DNA from 3 places in the Limnobacter sp. G6BE5S genome. Region 1 is predicted to be linked to each of the others. Evidence: predicted binding sites of a transcription regulator. Region 1 holds the regulator's gene; each other region holds the start of a gene.
What was found. Region 1 encodes HrcA, which represses chaperone genes, less so after heat shock. Its sites were predicted from a motif close to TTAGCACTCNNNNNNNNNGAGTGCTAA; they were not measured.
Positions count from the first base shown of each region.

Region 2: the regulator HrcA is predicted to act here: its motif matches at 3,567-3,593, upstream of rpoH (RNA polymerase sigma factor RpoH).
Region 3: the regulator HrcA is predicted to act here: its motif matches at 2,858-2,884, upstream of ACVL1J_RS10775 (co-chaperone GroES).

Region 1 covers NZ_JBZFLM010000002.1:101,522-106,792, forward strand. Annotated here, with positions in the region: gene fur (ferric iron uptake transcriptional regulator) at 1-53, shown strand, start outside; gene recN (DNA repair protein RecN) at 71-1,726, opposite strand; gene ACVL1J_RS03725 (NAD(+)/NADH kinase) at 1,716-2,669, opposite strand; gene hrcA (heat-inducible transcriptional repressor HrcA) at 2,749-3,765, shown strand; gene hemH (ferrochelatase) at 3,831-4,937, shown strand; gene grpE (nucleotide exchange factor GrpE) at 5,071-5,271, shown strand, end outside.
Region 2 covers NZ_JBZFLM010000001.1:244,666-249,936, reverse strand. Annotated here, with positions in the region: gene ACVL1J_RS01215 (SCO family protein) at 1-353, shown strand, start outside; gene ACVL1J_RS01210 (hypothetical protein) at 354-989, opposite strand; gene ACVL1J_RS01205 (FecR family protein) at 1,111-1,839, opposite strand; gene ACVL1J_RS01200 (glutathione S-transferase) at 1,845-2,522, opposite strand; gene rpoH (RNA polymerase sigma factor RpoH) at 2,596-3,522, opposite strand; gene ACVL1J_RS01190 (I78 family peptidase inhibitor) at 3,731-4,099, shown strand; gene ACVL1J_RS01185 (S8 family serine peptidase) at 4,160-5,271, shown strand, end outside.
Region 3 covers NZ_JBZFLM010000005.1:221,943-227,213, forward strand. Annotated here, with positions in the region: gene ACVL1J_RS10765 (methyl-accepting chemotaxis protein) at 1-750, shown strand, start outside; gene groL (chaperonin GroEL) at 820-2,475, opposite strand; gene ACVL1J_RS10775 (co-chaperone GroES) at 2,505-2,795, opposite strand; gene ACVL1J_RS10780 (peroxiredoxin family protein) at 3,001-3,858, shown strand; gene ACVL1J_RS10785 (TRAP transporter substrate-binding protein) at 3,862-4,887, opposite strand; gene ACVL1J_RS10790 (two-component system sensor histidine kinase NtrB) at 5,001-5,271, shown strand, end outside.

The DNA of each region.
Region 1 (5,271 bases):
TTTCCCTGTACGGCTCCTGCACCAAAAAAGACTGCGAGAACCGACGCAAGTAAGGTTTTCCCAAATCAAATCAATTGTTGGCCGAGACGATCATTTCATGCGCAGCAGTGCGCGTGGCCTCGGTGATTATCTGTCCACCCAGCATTCTTGCAATTTCTTCTACCCGTGCCTTGGCTTCCAGTTGCACAATTTTCGAGCGTGTTGTTTGCGCTGAAATGTCTTTGCTGACCTGGAAGTGATTGTGGCCTTGTGCTGCCACCTGGGGCAAATGGGTAACACACAGCACCTGTTTGTTTTTGGCCAAAAGGCGCAGGTAGCGCCCCACGGTTTCAGCCACCGCACCGCCAATGCCGCTGTCCACTTCATCAAAAATCAAAGTAGGAACGGGGGTGCTTTCAACAGTGTTGACGGTAATCGCCAGGCTGATTCGCGCCAGTTCACCACCCGATGCGACTTTTTGGATGGCTTGGGGTGTCACGCCAGGGTGCCCGGCCACGCGGAACTCGATTTGGTCACTGCCCTTGGGGGAGGGTTCGCCCTTGGCGACATCCACCACAAAAACACCCCCTTGCATACTCAGTGTTTGCATCGATTCTGTAACCCGTGTGGACAGGGTTTGCGCTGCGTTTTTGCGTGCTTTATTTAATTCGTTGGCCAGTTTTTCATAGGCTTGGCGGGCTGCATTGAGTTCTTTCTGAAGCTTTTCAAGATCGAAACCTTCTTCGAGTCCTTTGATCTCTGCTTGAACACTTTCCATTTCAGTGTGCAGTGTTTCCGGTTGAATGCGTAGTTTCCTTGCCGTTTCATGCCAAAGCGACATGCGTGCTTCGACTTCGGCCAAGGTGTCTGGATCAAGATCGCTGTGTTTCAAGTAGTGGCCCAAATCGTAGCTGGCCTCTCGAACCAGTATTTCGCCTTCGGATAGCGTTTTCACTACGCCCTCAAGAGCCGGGTCGCGGGTACTTAAGTGGCTTAGTTTTTCGATTATGTGGGTAAGTTGGTCGAGCAGGGCATTTTCATTTTGTGACAGCACGTCACTTGCATGTTGGGTGCCCTCGATCAATTCTGCGCCATGGCTTAAACGGTCAAAATCGCTGCTTAGAACTTCCCATTCGCCTGCTTTTGGGGCTACTTTGCTTAACGAGTCTAGTTTCCATTGCAGGTTTTCGATGCGTGCGGCCCTGTCTTCCTGACTACTCTGAGCTTGCTTCAGCGCCTTTTCCGCATTTTTCAACACAGAATAAGTTTGCGCGGTGGCCTGAACCAGGGCGCTGTGCTGACCGAAGTCATCGAGCAGGCGAAGTTGCTCACCCGGCTTAGCCAGCGTTTGAAAAGCATGTTGACCATGAATGTCGATCAAGGTTTCGGACAACTCTTTCAGTGTGCTGGCAGGCACGGGTGTGCCATTGATATAAGCCTTGGATCGGCCATTCGATTCAATGGCACGTCGCAAGTGCATTTCGCCCTCGCTGCAGTCAATCGATTGCTCATCGAGAATGGCTTTGGCGGCGGGGTTAATCTCGAACACCGCAGTGATATTGGCGCGCTCACAACCTTCGCGAACCTGTGATGCATCAGCACGCGCGCCCAGGCAAAGCGACAGGGCATCAATCAAAATTGATTTGCCAGCGCCGGTTTCACCAGACAGCACAGACATGCCTGGTTCAAAGTGCAAGTCGAGTTTGTCGACGATAACGAAATCCTGAATGGTCAAACTACTTAGCATGGCCGCTGTCTCTAAGTCCTCGAGTTTTGTGGGGGGCTTCTGTGGGGCTTGCACTCCAGTGCAGTTTTTGCCTCAACATTGCAAAATAATCATAGCGTGCCGGGTGCAAAAGCCGGATGGGGTGTGGTGACACCTTAATCCGAATTTGGTCACCTACTTTTGCTCGACCGTTGAACTGCATGTCAAAGTGCACGCCGGTTTGCTTGCCGCCCGTCACAATGATGTTAATGGTGCTGTGTTGGGGCAGGGCAATGGGGCGATTGGTCAGCGCATGCGGAGCCACCGGCACAATCAGCAGGCCAGCGAGGCTAGGGTGAAGTATGGGGCCATCGGCTGAAAGTGCATACGCAGTTGAGCCTGTTGGCGTCGAGATAATCAGTCCGTCTGCGCGCAAGTCGTACATAAACGTGCCGTCTACCTCTACACGCAGCTCAACCATGCCGCCCACAATGCCACGGCTGATCACAATGTCGTTCAGGGCAATGTGATTCTCAACGACTTTGCCTTGCCTTAAAATTTGACCCTCAAGGTAGGCGCGGTTTTCTGACACAGACTGCCCGTTGATGGTGTCAATCAATGTGGGGTCGATATCGTCCAGGCGAATGTCAGTGAGAAAACCCAGGCGTCCTTGATTAATTCCAATCAAGGGAATGTTGGAATCGGCCAGTTCTCGGGCCGTGCCCAAAAAAGTGCCGTCACCGCCAATAATGACTGCAATTTTTGCTTTTTTCTTGATCAGGGACAAATTCGCAAATTCGAAATTGGCTTGATCATATTCAGGCTTCGAGTTTTTTGACGAACTTCCACTTAACATGGAATCGCAAACCAGTACGTGGAATGCATTGGCGGCCAGCAAGTCAACAACGCTTCGCCAAATGGCCTGTTTTGGGGAGGCGCCATGTTTGGCAAACACAGCAATGCACATCCCTTTCTGTTTCGGCATTCTTGATTCCCTGTTTTTGTCGTAAAGTGAAGCCTGAGACCCAATCGTATCGCAACACGCATTTGAAGTGACATTGATGATAGACGAACGCGCCCGTTCCATATTGAAAACATTGGTTGAAAGGTACATCACAGAGGGCATCCCGGTGGGTTCAAGGGCATTGTCCAAGTACTCCACACTGGATTTGAGTCCTGCAACCATTCGCAATGTGATGGCGGATCTCGAGGAATTGCGCCTGGTGGTCTCGCCACACACTTCGGCAGGCCGAATGCCCACGCCGCAGGGTTACCGTATGTTTGTGGATTCTTTACTCACGGTAAAACCCTTGGCGATCGATGTTCAAACCGCTTTGAGTGGTGGTATCCAGCGTGAGGACCCCAACCGCGTTCTGAACAAGGCGGTGAATTTGCTGTCCAGCCTTTCGTCGTTTGCCGGGGTTATTACCGCACCGAGAAAAGCGGCACTGTTTCGTCATGTTGAATTTTTGAGTTTGTCTGATCGAAAGGTGTTGCTAATTATCGTGACGCCCGATGGGGATGTGCAAAACCGTATCCTGATTGTTGAAAAGCCTTACACCCAAAGCGAATTGACCATGGCTGCGAACTTTTTCAACCAGCATTTCGCGGGTTTGAGTTTCCAGCAGGCCAAACAAAGGTTGTCGGAAGAGTTGCATCAAATTAGCCAGGACATCAGCAAGTTAATGCAGGCTGCGGTGAATGCAGGCACGGAAGCTGAGGAAAGTCAGTCTGACGGGGTCTTGCTTTCTGGCGAACGCAAATTGTTGGACGTGTCGGATTTATCGACCAACATGGAAAGGCTGAAAAAGATGTTCGGTGTGTTTGAACAGCGAACAGCCTTGCTGCGTCTACTTGAAAGTTCAAATCGCGCTGAGGGAGTGCAAATTTTCATCGGTGGCGATTCAAGCCTGGTGCCGATGGAGGAAATGAGTGTGATTTCAGCGCCTTACCATGTCAATGGTGAGGTGGTGGGCACCTTGGGGGTGATCGGCCCGACACGCATGGCCTACGAACGATTGATTCCGATTGTGGACATCACATCGAAGCTGGTGTCATCGGCTTTGTCGGATCCAGAGTAGGGCGAGCCACCCCGACAGCCAGCTTTGGGTATACTTTCAGGCTTGATGTTCAATAGGTAGTACCCATGCGCACCGAAGCCCCATTTCGTCACGGCACGCCCCAGAAAACCGCGGTTTTACTCGTCAACCTAGGCACCCCGGACAACGCAGACACGCCGTCCCTGCGTCGCTACTTGAAAGAGTTTTTATCAGACCCGCGCGTGGTTGAGATTCCCAGGTTGATCTGGTGGATTATTTTGAACTGCATTATTTTGCAGCTTCGCCCCAAGAAATCAGCGGCCAAATACGCCACCGTGTGGACCGATGAAGGTTCGCCGCTGCTGGCGATCGGCAAGCGCCAAGTGAAAGTTCTGAGCGAGGCATTCAAGGCTCGACGCTGGGACGTTCGGGTTGATTTGGCCATGCGTTACGGCAATCCCTCTGTGGCAAGCCGAATGGATCAGCTTCGCAAAGACGGCTACGACCGGGTGCTGGTGTTTCCTTTGTATCCTCAGTATGCGGCGGCCACCACAGCTTCGGTATTCGACGCCGTATTCGATTGGGCCAAGCCCGTGCGCAATATCCCCGAATTGCGATTGGTAAAGCACTACCATGACCACCCCGCTTATATTCATGCCCTTGCTGAAAGCGTGCGCAAACACTGGCTAGCCAATGGCAAACCCAATTTTGATCAGGGCGATGTGTTGCTGTTCAGCTTTCATGGTGTGCCAGAAATGACTTTGCTGAAAGGCGACCCCTATCACTGCGAATGTTATAAAACCGCACGGTTGCTCGGTGAAGAATTGGGGCTGGAAAAAGGCAATTACCGGGTTACCTTTCAAAGCCGGTTTGGCAAAGCCAAGTGGCTTGAGCCCTACACCGACAAAACTTTGCAAGCCTTGGGGCAGGCCGGTACCAAGCGAATCGATGTAATGTGCCCCGGCTTCATGGCCGATTGCCTTGAAACACTTGAGGAAATTAACCAGGAAGGCCGCGAAGACTTTCAGCATGCTGGTGGTGGCGAGTTTCATTACATCGCCTGCCTGAACGACAGTGATCTGTCTGCAGCCATGTTGTCGGAAATCACTGCGCAACACATGCAAGGCTGGCCCGTGGACATGGGTTACGAAGAATCCATGGCGCAAGAGCTTGCCGAGAGCCGCAAACTGGCTTTGGAGATGGGTGCTCAATAATCCCTATTGGGAAAATGGTAAATATTGCTGCTTGGGGGCTTGAAATTCGCGTTCAAGTCCCCATTTATCGAACAGAGTAGGGGTGACAGGTAAAGACTTGTCGCCTCTTTTGAATTTTAATGGAGGAAAAGACATGTCAGAGCCCACTGGAAAGCCGACCACAGACGAGCAAGCGTCTGCCCAGGCCCCAGAAGGTCAGCAGCACGGCGCGCAGACCCAAAATGAAACCGAGCAGGTGGTACAACAAGAAGCGCCCCAAGACGAAATATCAGTTTTGAAGGCTGCTTTGGAGAATGCGCACCTTGAAGTTGAGAAGTCCAAAGAGGTTTACCTT
Region 2 (5,271 bases), on a different contig from region 1:
GGAGCGAGGTGAAGGCCAAACTGGGCGAAAAGGGAGACAACTTGCAGGTGTTGTTTGTGTCTGTTGATCCCGAGCGCGATACACCCGAACTGTTGAAAAAATATGTGCCCCAGTTTGATCCTTCGTTCGATGCGCTGACCGCCGAGTCATCTGAAGAATTAAAGCCTTTGCTGGCTGGCCTGCGTGTGTTCGCTGGAAAAGTGGAAGGCAGTACGCCAGACAATTACCTGATGGACCACACCTCGGCCAGTTATGTGTTTGACCAGCAAGGTCGTGCCCGTTTGCTGGTTCGTCACAATGCCGACTCCGCGCCTGTGGTCAGCGACGTTGAGCAAATTCTCGACGGCAAGTAACTAATCCTTTCGTGCGGTAATTACACTGCAGCTTAGTTGCGTCAGCTTCAGTGTGAGTTCTTTCTCAAATTGGGCAATTGTGCGCCGCTTGTTTTGTGGCTGCGCGCCAGCCTGTTTCGACATCACGGTGTCTTCATCAACACTGAAGATCACTTCCCATTCCAGCAAAAGTGGTTCATCTTCTGTCGCGTTGTTGAGCAAGGCAATGACGGGTCTGCCTTCGAATAACTCGTTCTGAATCAATTCAAGTGTGGTTTGCACGGTGTTGCCCGCATACCAGTTGGCATTCAACTCTGCCTTGCGCAGTGCTTTAAGCAGTTGGGCCGGTGAAGTGCCCATGGTGCCGCTGAGTAGGTCGGGGCATGCTGCCCACCGCATTATTTCGAGAATATATAGGTCGTTTTGGGGATGGCCGTGCCGGTCTTTGGGTATGTGATTCCAGCCAATTTGATGGTGGTGAAGTACCATGCCTATCGCACAAGGTCCGCTTGCGCGCTCAATGCCTTCCGGTGCCGAAAATTCATAAAACGGGCTTAGGTCAAACTTGGCTTGTGCCTGGAGTTCGCGTGGGGCCTTTGTACCGACAATGGGTTTGGCTTCAGAAAAATCAATCTCGAAGCGCGTGTTGCCGTTCATAAAAACACATGTCCTTTGCTGCTTGACTCAACCCACATCTTATTCAGGGAATGTACGGATTCATGCCGTGCATAGTTCTATGCACAAAGCTTATTCCGTTGTGCAGAACAGAGGCTCGAACTTACTCGGTGGGCAGGTTGGGGGTGTTGCTGGTTTGCAAAGGTGCAGGCAGGCTGCCCAAAGGGGAAGGGGCGCCCAAGGTGGAAAGCAGGCCATCCAAGGCGTCAGTCACGGGGCTCAATACTGCGTCGAGTGGGCCGGCTTCTGGCTCGGGCTCAGGCTCGGGTTCAGGCTCCGGGTTTGTGTTGGGCGGTGGGTTGCTGGCACTATTGCCTGGGTCGTTGTTGTTGCCCGATTCGGCGCTGCTGGTGGTGTCAGTGGTACTCGTGTTGTTGTCTTCGTTGTCGCTGTATATGGCGGCAGTGGCACCCAAAAATACAAGGCTTTCCAGCACGGGGTAGCCAGTGGAGTCACCGCCTTCGGCACTTGTGTCAAACAGGCCGAACAGGTCAGGCGTGTCCGTGGTGCTTGCAGCATTCTCGGGCGGTTGGCTTTCAAAATACACGCCTTGGCCGTACAGGTCGGTGGCAATCCACTGCGGTACCTGGTCCAGTGCAACCACTTCAAGATTGAATGTTGCGGCCGCACCATTTTCAATCACCAATGCGTCTTTTACACCAGTGAATTGAATAATTGCTTTGCTGGCAGGGTCGCTGACCACGCGGTCGCCCGGCAATAACATCATGCCGGGTTGCGCGGGCAGGAAAAAACCATCCCGAACCAACTGCACATTGCCGTTGACCTCGGTAATTTTTGCCTGTTGTTCAATGGACGTGGTTGCTGCGTTCATGAGCACTAAGCGTAATTGTAGGGGCCACCCACTTCAAGGGCTTTTCCAAAACTGGGCATGGCATGTATGCGTTTCACGTAGGCCGCAATTTTGGGCATGCTTTTAATGCTGTCCGCCCGGCTCATTGCAGCTTCAAGCGGAAAACTCATCATGAAGTCAGCACCCGTCATCTCGCTGCCGCAAAACCACTCATTCTTGGTCAACACGCTTTCAATGTAGGCGAACTGCTTTTCAAGATTGGGGTTGATGAAATTGCTTTTAACCTGCTTGGAAATGCCGCGCGCAATTGGCAGCACGATCGGCTTGAGCAATGCGGGTACCGGCGCGTTTTCAATTTTGTTGAACACCAGCGTCATGACCAGCGGTGGCATGGCTGTGCCCTCTGCAAAGTGCATCCAGTAGGTGTAATCGCGGTGCGCCTGTGTGCCAGCTGCGGGGCGCAATTTGCCGCCTGCCTTGTCGATCAGGTATTCCACAATGGCACCGCTTTCTGCCACGGTAATGTCGCCATCGGTAATCACGGGCGATTTCCCCAAGGGGTGAATCTTCAGCAGTTCAGGCGGGGCCAGGTAGGTTTTTGCATCACGCGCATAGCGCGTTACCTTGTAAGGCAGGCCAAGTTCTTCAAGCAACCAGATAATTCGTTGCGAGCGTGAGTGTTCCAGGTGGTGTACTTCGATCATGGTCATAAAAAAGGGCTTGTTGCCAAGCCCTTAGTGTAGGTTAGTTTTCACCCGAAATGATTACCGCTTTGTTTTAAACCTCACCGTGTTCGTACTTCAACAAGGCAGTTTTCATTTTTTTCATGGCCTGGGTTTCAATTTGGCGCACCCGTTCAGCCGATACGCCCAGCTCGGCGGCCAGGTCATGCAGGGTTTTGGCGTTGTTGCCAGCCAACCAGCGGCTGGAAATAATGCGTTGGCTGCGTTCGTCCAGGCTGGCCAGTGCCAGGTCCAACCCTTCACTGTGCAGGCGTTCCATGTTGGCGCCTTCCAGCACTTCGGTGGGTTCGGCACCCTCGGCGGCCAAATAACGCACAGGGTTGTAGCTGTTTTCCTCGCTGTCTGCGTCTACAACAGGGTCCAGGCTGAATTCATGGCCCGCCATGCGGCGTTCCATGTCGTACACGTCTTCAGGGCGTACATTCAGCTCACTGGCCACCTCGTTGATTTGGTCGGGTGACAGGGTTTGGCCGTACTTCTTGAAGCTATTCAGGTTGAAAAACAGCTTGCGGTGCGCTTTGGTGGTGATCATTTTCACCATGCGCCAGTTGCGGATAATGTATTCGTGAATTTCGGCCTTGATCCAATGCAGGGCAAAGCTGACCAGGCGCACACCACGCGACGAGTCGAATCGCTTTACAGCCTTCATCAAACCGATATTGCCTTCCTGAATCAGGTCAGCATGGGGCAAACCATAGCCCAGGTACTGGCGTGCTACGGCAACCACCAGGCGCAGGTGGCTAAGCACCAGGCGGCGGGCAGCTTCCAGGTCGTTGTCGCGCTGCAGGCGTTCGCCCAACTCCACTTCTTCCTCTTGCGTCAGCATGGGAATTTGGTGGGTGGCGGAAATGTAAGCATCCAGGTTGCCAAGCGGGCCACGGGCGACCAACGCCCATGGGTCGCGCACAGCAAGGCTGTTGCCCATGGCACGGGTGTTAGCAAGAGTTAACGCAGTGGTCATGATTGCGGTTTTCTCCGAATTAATGAACCAATTTCCAGTTAATTTTAGCACTCCTTGCTACAGAGTGCTAATCGCCCGGAAAGTTCACGAACAGCTGGCTTGACCTGACAGAAACTTTAAAGCACATTGGAATGGCGTCGGTGACCGGTGCGAGCCTTGGGCAATGCAACTATTTTTGGGTGGTACAACTGTGCAATCTTTTGGACTGATGCTATTGCTAGTCTGCATTTCTGCCTGTGCTGCGAGTACGCCACGCACAGCGGAGCAAATCTGCGCAAGCACGGAGGCCGGTGCAATGGGCCAGCTGGAATGTGAATTCAAGACGATGGTGTTTGAAGTGAAAACCGAGATCAAGGAGTTCAAGATTCTCGGTGAGGTGCATCAAATCAAGAAAATCGAACTGGTCGATCCCGAGGGGGCTCGCATGAAGCTTACCGAGCTGGCGAAGAAGTATGTCGAATTTAAAACGATCCGGATCTTGATGCCGGGGACCATGGTCACCATGGAGTACCTGGAGGATCGCATTAACTTTCAGTTCGATGAGCAGGGCATGCCCAAAAGTGTGACACGTGGATGACAAAAAATCACTGCGCACCGTGGGCATTAATTTGAAGTAATAGTTGAAGCAGAGGTTGTAATGAAGTACTCGGCAATTCTCGGTGTTGCAATGGTGACATTCAGCGCCTACGCACTTTCGGTTGATGTGTGGGCACAAACAGTCAAGACGAAATCCAAAACGATAGCAACTGAAAGTGCAGACGCCGCAAGGCCACTTGTGCCCGAAGAAAAGATTCTTTTTCTCGAGCTGGCAGACGAGAGCTTGCGGGTTCTTCCCAATGAGGCAAGTCAACCTTTGGTTAAAAAGGTATTGGCCGATACAAAAATCAATGCTGCAGTGGGCGGGCGACTACTCAAAAGATTCTGGGTGGTTAATGCAAAGGACATGCGTACTACGGCAGACCGGGCTCAAGTTCTCAAGCTGCTTCGCGCAAACTCTTCGGTGCGTTCGGTGTCCGAGAACCGAATTTACAAGCCTTTTATTTTCAATGACCCGGGATATCCCAATCAAAAAAATCTATACACCGGCGCGAATCAGACATCGAGCCCTGTGTACGACTCTGAATTTGTAAAGCTGCTGGAGCGCACGCCATCTAGCGCAGAGTCGATGGTTCGGGTTGCCGTTCTCGACACGGGTATTGCACCAGCCCCAGATTTAAATAATCAGTTTGATGTCGAAGCGAATTTTGTGGAAGGTGTTGATTACGATTTCAACAATGAGCGCTTTGTCAGCAACAGTGCACTATTTGCCGATGCAACCGAACCCGCCACATCTGGCGCAAATGGCGGTGAGCCTTTTTATCACGGCAGTAAAGTTCAATCGCTGATTAATGCAGCGGCTGACAACAGCAGCGGAATCGTTGGAATGGACCGTGAGCTTAGGGTCAGTCAAATTCGCGTGTTGAGTGACAGCGGTGGGGACTCCGTCAGCGTCATGTTCGGGGTGCTGTGGTCAGTTGGCCTGTACGACAGGTTTGTGGTTGAGTCGGGCGAAGATCCAAACTTTGAGTTTTTTGCGCGTTTGCCCCCCAACAACAATCCGGCCAATGTGGTTAACCTGTCATTGGGGGGTAATTCAAGCTGTTCCTCTTTTGAGCAGGCTGCCATTGATTTTGTATTGAACAACAGCAGTACCTTGATCGTAGCTGCCGCTGGCAACAGCGCGCTGTACGGTGAACAAGTGCCTTTCGC
Region 3 (5,271 bases), on a different contig from region 1:
CAATCCAATTCCAGTGCAGTAATGGCAGCAGGCATTGAAGAAATGTCGGCCAACATTGTGCAGTTGTTTGATGTGGCAGAGCAAACCAAATTGGCCGCAGAAGGCTCTAGCTCAGAGTCCGAATCAGGCTTGGCGCTTGTGGTGAGCACATCAAGCGATGTTGAGCAAACTGCCCAAGGCGCAGAAAAATTGAGCAACACCGTGCATGAATTGGGTGCTCAATCTGACCAAATCAGCCAGATTATTTCGGTAATTGAGGAAATTGCTGAGCAAACCAATTTGCTTGCGTTGAATGCGGCCATTGAAGCAGCGCGCGCTGGCGAGCAAGGCCGCGGATTTGCCGTGGTGGCTGACGAGGTCAGGCGGCTGGCAGAGCGCACCACGCAGTCCACCTCTGAAATTGAGCAAATGGTGGGTACCATTCAGAAGGGTACTCAGAATGTGGTGACGGAAATGACCGGTTGGGCAGTCAAAGTGAGTTCAAGTTTGAGTCGAATGAATCAAACCCGGGATTTGATGGGCGCTATCAAGCAACGAGCTGGTGATGTGAAGGTGTTGGCCTCTGAGGTAACCAATTCCTTGTCCGAACAGCGTTCGGCTTCCAGCCAGTTGTCAATTCAGATTGAGAAATACGCAGCCATGTCCGAAGAAAATGCCAATTGTGTTGGCGAAATTCGAAAATCACTGCTTGACCTGACCGGCGCGTTTTCACAGTTGAACGCACAGTGCGAGAAATTCAAGGTGGCATAAAAAAACGCCAGTCCGACTTGTTCTGGACTGGCGTTTTGTTTGCAAGCAAGTAATGCTCGGTAGTAGCAATTACATGCCCATGCCGCCCATGCCGCCCATACCACCCATTCCGCCCATGCCACCCATGTCAGGTGCTGAAGGCTTGTCATCCGCTGCATCAGCAACCATGCAATCGGTGGTCAACATCAACGAAGCAATTGACGCTGCGTTTTGCAATGCAGTGCGGGTAACCTTGGTTGGATCCAAAACACCCATGTCAACCATGTCGCCGTACTCGCCAGTGGCTGCGTTGTAACCGTAGTTGCCTTCGCCGCCCATCACGTTGTTGGCCACAACAGATGATTCCTCACCTGCGTTGGTCACGATCATGCGCAGTGGCTCTTCCATGGCGCGCAGAACAATCTTGATGCCTGCGTCCTGGTCTGGGTTTGAACCCTTCAAGCCTTCAATCTTCGCACGAGCGCGCAGCAATGCCACACCGCCGCCTGGCACAATGCCTTCTTCCACCGCTGCGCGTGTTGCGTGCAGGGCGTCTTCAACGCGTGCTTTCTTTTCTTTCATTTCAACTTCAGTGGCTGCGCCAACCTTGATTACCGCAACACCGCCGGCCAACTTGGCCACACGTTCTTGCAGTTTTTCACGGTCGTAGTCAGAAGAAGACTCTTCGATTTGGCCGCGAATCTGCTTCACGCGCGCTTCGATGTTTGCGCCTTCGCCAGCACCGTCGATAATGATGGTGTTTTCTTTGCCCACTTCAATGCGCTTGGCCTGGCCCAGGTGTTCCAGGGTTACAGTTTCCAGGCTCATGCCGGTTTCTTCAGCAATTACAACGCCGCCAGTCAAAATGGCGATGTCTTCCAGCATGGCTTTGCGGCGGTCGCCAAAGCCAGGTGCCTTCACTGCACAAGTTTTCAAAATGCCGCGAATGTTGTTAACAACCAAAGTTGCCAAGGCTTCGCCTTCGATGTCTTCAGCAATAATCAACAGTGGGCGACCAGCTTTGGCCACTTGTTCCAATGTGGGCAGCAAGTCACGGATGTTGCTGATTTTCTTGTCGTGCAACAGCACGAATGGGTTGTCCAGTGCAACAACCTGCTTTTCCTGGTTGTTGATGAAGTAGGGGCTCAGGTAACCGCGGTCGAACTGCATGCCTTCAACCACGTCCAGTTCGTTGTCCAGGCTCTTGCCGTCTTCAACGGTAATGACGCCTTCCTTGCCTACTTTTTCCATGGCTTCGGCAATGATGTTGCCGATGGATTCGTCGCTGTTGGCAGAAATGGAGCCAACCTGAGCAATTGCCTTGGTCGTTGCGCAGGGCTTGGACAAGGCGCGCAATTCAACGATTGCGGCAGTTACTGCCTTGTCGATACCGCGCTTCAAGTCCATTGGGTTCATGCCGGCGGTCACGAACTTCATGCCTTCTTTAACAATGGCTTGTGCCAGAACCGTGGCGGTTGTTGTACCGTCACCAGCGTTGTCGGAAGTGCGTGAAGCAACTTCTTTCACCATTTGTGCGCCCATGTTTTCGAACTTGTCTTTCAGTTCGATTTCTTTGGCCACGGAAACACCGTCTTTGGTGATGGTGGGGGAGCCGAATGAACGCTCAAGTACCACGTTGCGGCCACGTGGGCCTAGGGTTACTTTCACTGCGTTGGCCAATATGTTTACGCCACGCACCATACGGCTGCGTGCGTCATCGCCGAAAAATACTTCTTTAGCTGCCATGATTAATCTTCCTCTTGAATTCAGTGTAATTAGGCTTCAATCACGCCCATGATGTCTTCTTCGCGCATAACCAGCACTTCCTTGCCATCTACCTTGATGGCTTGACCGGCGTATTTGCCGAACAGAACGCGCTGGCCTACTTGCACATCCATCGCGATCAGCTTGCCGCTGTCGTCGCGCTTGCCTGGGCCTACTGCAATCACTTCACCTTGATCTGGCTTCTCGGCGGCTGCTTCTGGAATCACGATGCCAGAGGCTGTAGTGCGCTCGCTCTCGAGACGCTTCACGATCACGCGATCATGCAACGGACGAATGTTCATGGATACCACTCCTAAATTTGTCTTTTAAAAAGAATTGCTTAGAGAAACTGACGGATGTGTTGTTAGCACTCAACGTCATCGAGTGCTAATAATAGGGGCGGGGGGAAGGTATTTCAAGGGGAGGGGTGAAAAAAAGTTGCCTGCAAGCGGGGTGTCAGTCACTTTTGTTTACACTAGAGGTCGATTTAACCTTGCATCCCAAAGAATGAACAAAGCCAAGTCAGTTTTTATTGTCCTGTTTCTCATCCTGATCAACCTCAGTTTGCTGCACGTGGCCACCATGAGTTGGCATAGCCCACTGGGCCCCGGCTGGATCGGTGTCTTTGTATTGGCCTTACCCAATTTTTATTTGTTCGTGTGGATGTTCATGAGACGCAGGGCGCGTACGTCCCGCAACCTCCATTTCCTTATGGCCAGCAATTTGATGGGCATTGCGTTGGTGCTTACCGATCCTGCAATGGAATCCGATCCGTGGCCACTTGTGATTGGAAATCTGATTTTCTTTGGCAGCATTGCCTATATTTTCTGGTATTCCAATTTGGGCGAGCGTAGCAATGCAGAGCTAAAAGAAGGTGAAAAATTACCTGTGTTTCAGCTTCAAACATTGGAGGGGGAGAGTTTTTCGAGTGAGCAATTCAAAGGCTCGGCCTGGCTTCTCATGTTCTACCGAGGTAACTGGTGCCCCTTGTGCATGACACAAATTGGCGAAGTGGCCGGGCGCTATATTGAGCTTGATCGCTTGGGTGTGAAAGTCGCCTTGATCAGCCCGCAGCCCGAATCGAAAACCCAGGAACTGGCCAAGCGCTTTAAAGTACCCATGAAATTTTTTGTTGATACCGAATTCAAGGCCAGCAAGAAACTGAAGTTGATGCATGAAAACGGTGTGCCGTTTGGCATGAATTGGCTGGGACATGGCGAAGACACGGTACTGCCCACGGTGTTGATCATCAACAAACACGGTCGAATTGTGTATTCAGACCAAACTTCAAATTACCGGGTTCGGCCCGAGCCCGAGCAATTTCTGGAAGTGGCACGCCAAAAGCTGGTTGGCGCCGAGTCCTGATTCTTAACGTGAGCCGCTGGGTGTCGCGGCAGCTTGTTCAGCAGCAGCCTTGCGAATGCTGCTGATCAACTCTTTGCTGATTCGGCTTTCCATGCGACGGTGAACAGGTTCAAGTGCCTTGCGCCACAACTCGATTTCAGCGCTGCTCAGAATTGTAACTTTGGTGTTCTTCGATTCCTTTACTTTGTTCAAAGCCTGGGTATTGAGTTTTTCCGCCTCGTCATCGTTTTTGCGTGTGGCATCGACCATGCATTTTTCCAGTGTGGTGCGTATGTCTGCAGGCAAGCTATTCCAGAATTTGCGGTTCACAATCACGGCATAGCCCAGGTAGCCGTGGTTGGTTACGGCAACGTATTTCTGAACTTCATGCATTTTCTTCGAATAAAGATTGGAAGGCGGGTTTTCAGTGCCATCTACCAAACCCGTTTCCAGTGCGGTGTGCACATCTGAAAACGCCAGCGGAATGGGTGTAGCGCCCAGCGCTTCCATTTGGGCCTCCAGCACTCGGGACGGTTGAATGCGCATTCGTTTGCCTTTCAAATCCTCTGGCAGGCGCAGTGGTGTATTTGCACTCATCACCTTAAAACCGTTGTCCCAGTACGCGAGCCCCAAAATTCCGCGGTCTTCAAGCTGGGCCAGAAGCTGTCGTCCAATGTCGCCTTGGGTTACGGTTTTAAGAACCTGGCGGTTCGGGAAAATGTATGGCAGGTCAAATACCTCGAAATCACGCATGCCCAATTGCCCAAATTTGGCCAGTGAAGGCGCCAGCATTTGCACCGCACCCAACTGAAGAGCCTCGAGCTCTTCTCGGTCCTTGTACAGTGAAGAATTTGGGTAAACCTCTACCTTTACTCGTCCGCGAGTGCGTTCTTCAGCAAGCCTCTTGAATTCCAGTGCCGCAATCCCCTTGGGTGTGTTTTCATCGACGACATGGCTGAACTTGATAAAAATAGGGGGCGCCGCACTGGCGGGTGCCAAGGCAACACCGTGAAGTCCGAGTAGAAGTCCAAGAGCTGACAAATATTTCATATTGCGGCTTGTGTGTAGGTATTCATTGAAAATTCCAGAGTAGGGCAGTCCTCACCATTGTGGGTTTCCACATCCCTTGAAATCTTTTTGCCATTTCGTGGCACTATCCAGCCATGCAACTGTTCGCCCCTTACGAGCCCAATTTAAAGAAGATCAAGCGCCGTCAAGCCATGAGGTTTGGCATGCCCGTGCTTGTTTTTTCACTTTTAATGGCGTTGATGGTGGCCGCAGTTTACTACGCCCAACAGGACGAGCGTGATCAAAACCAGGCAAAACTGATTGCCGATGCACTTTGGGCCCGCCAGAACATTCAGTTTCAGGTGGGTGGCCTGATCAACTCCCTGCAAGCGCTGACCAATGACTCTCTCATTTATCCATCGGCAC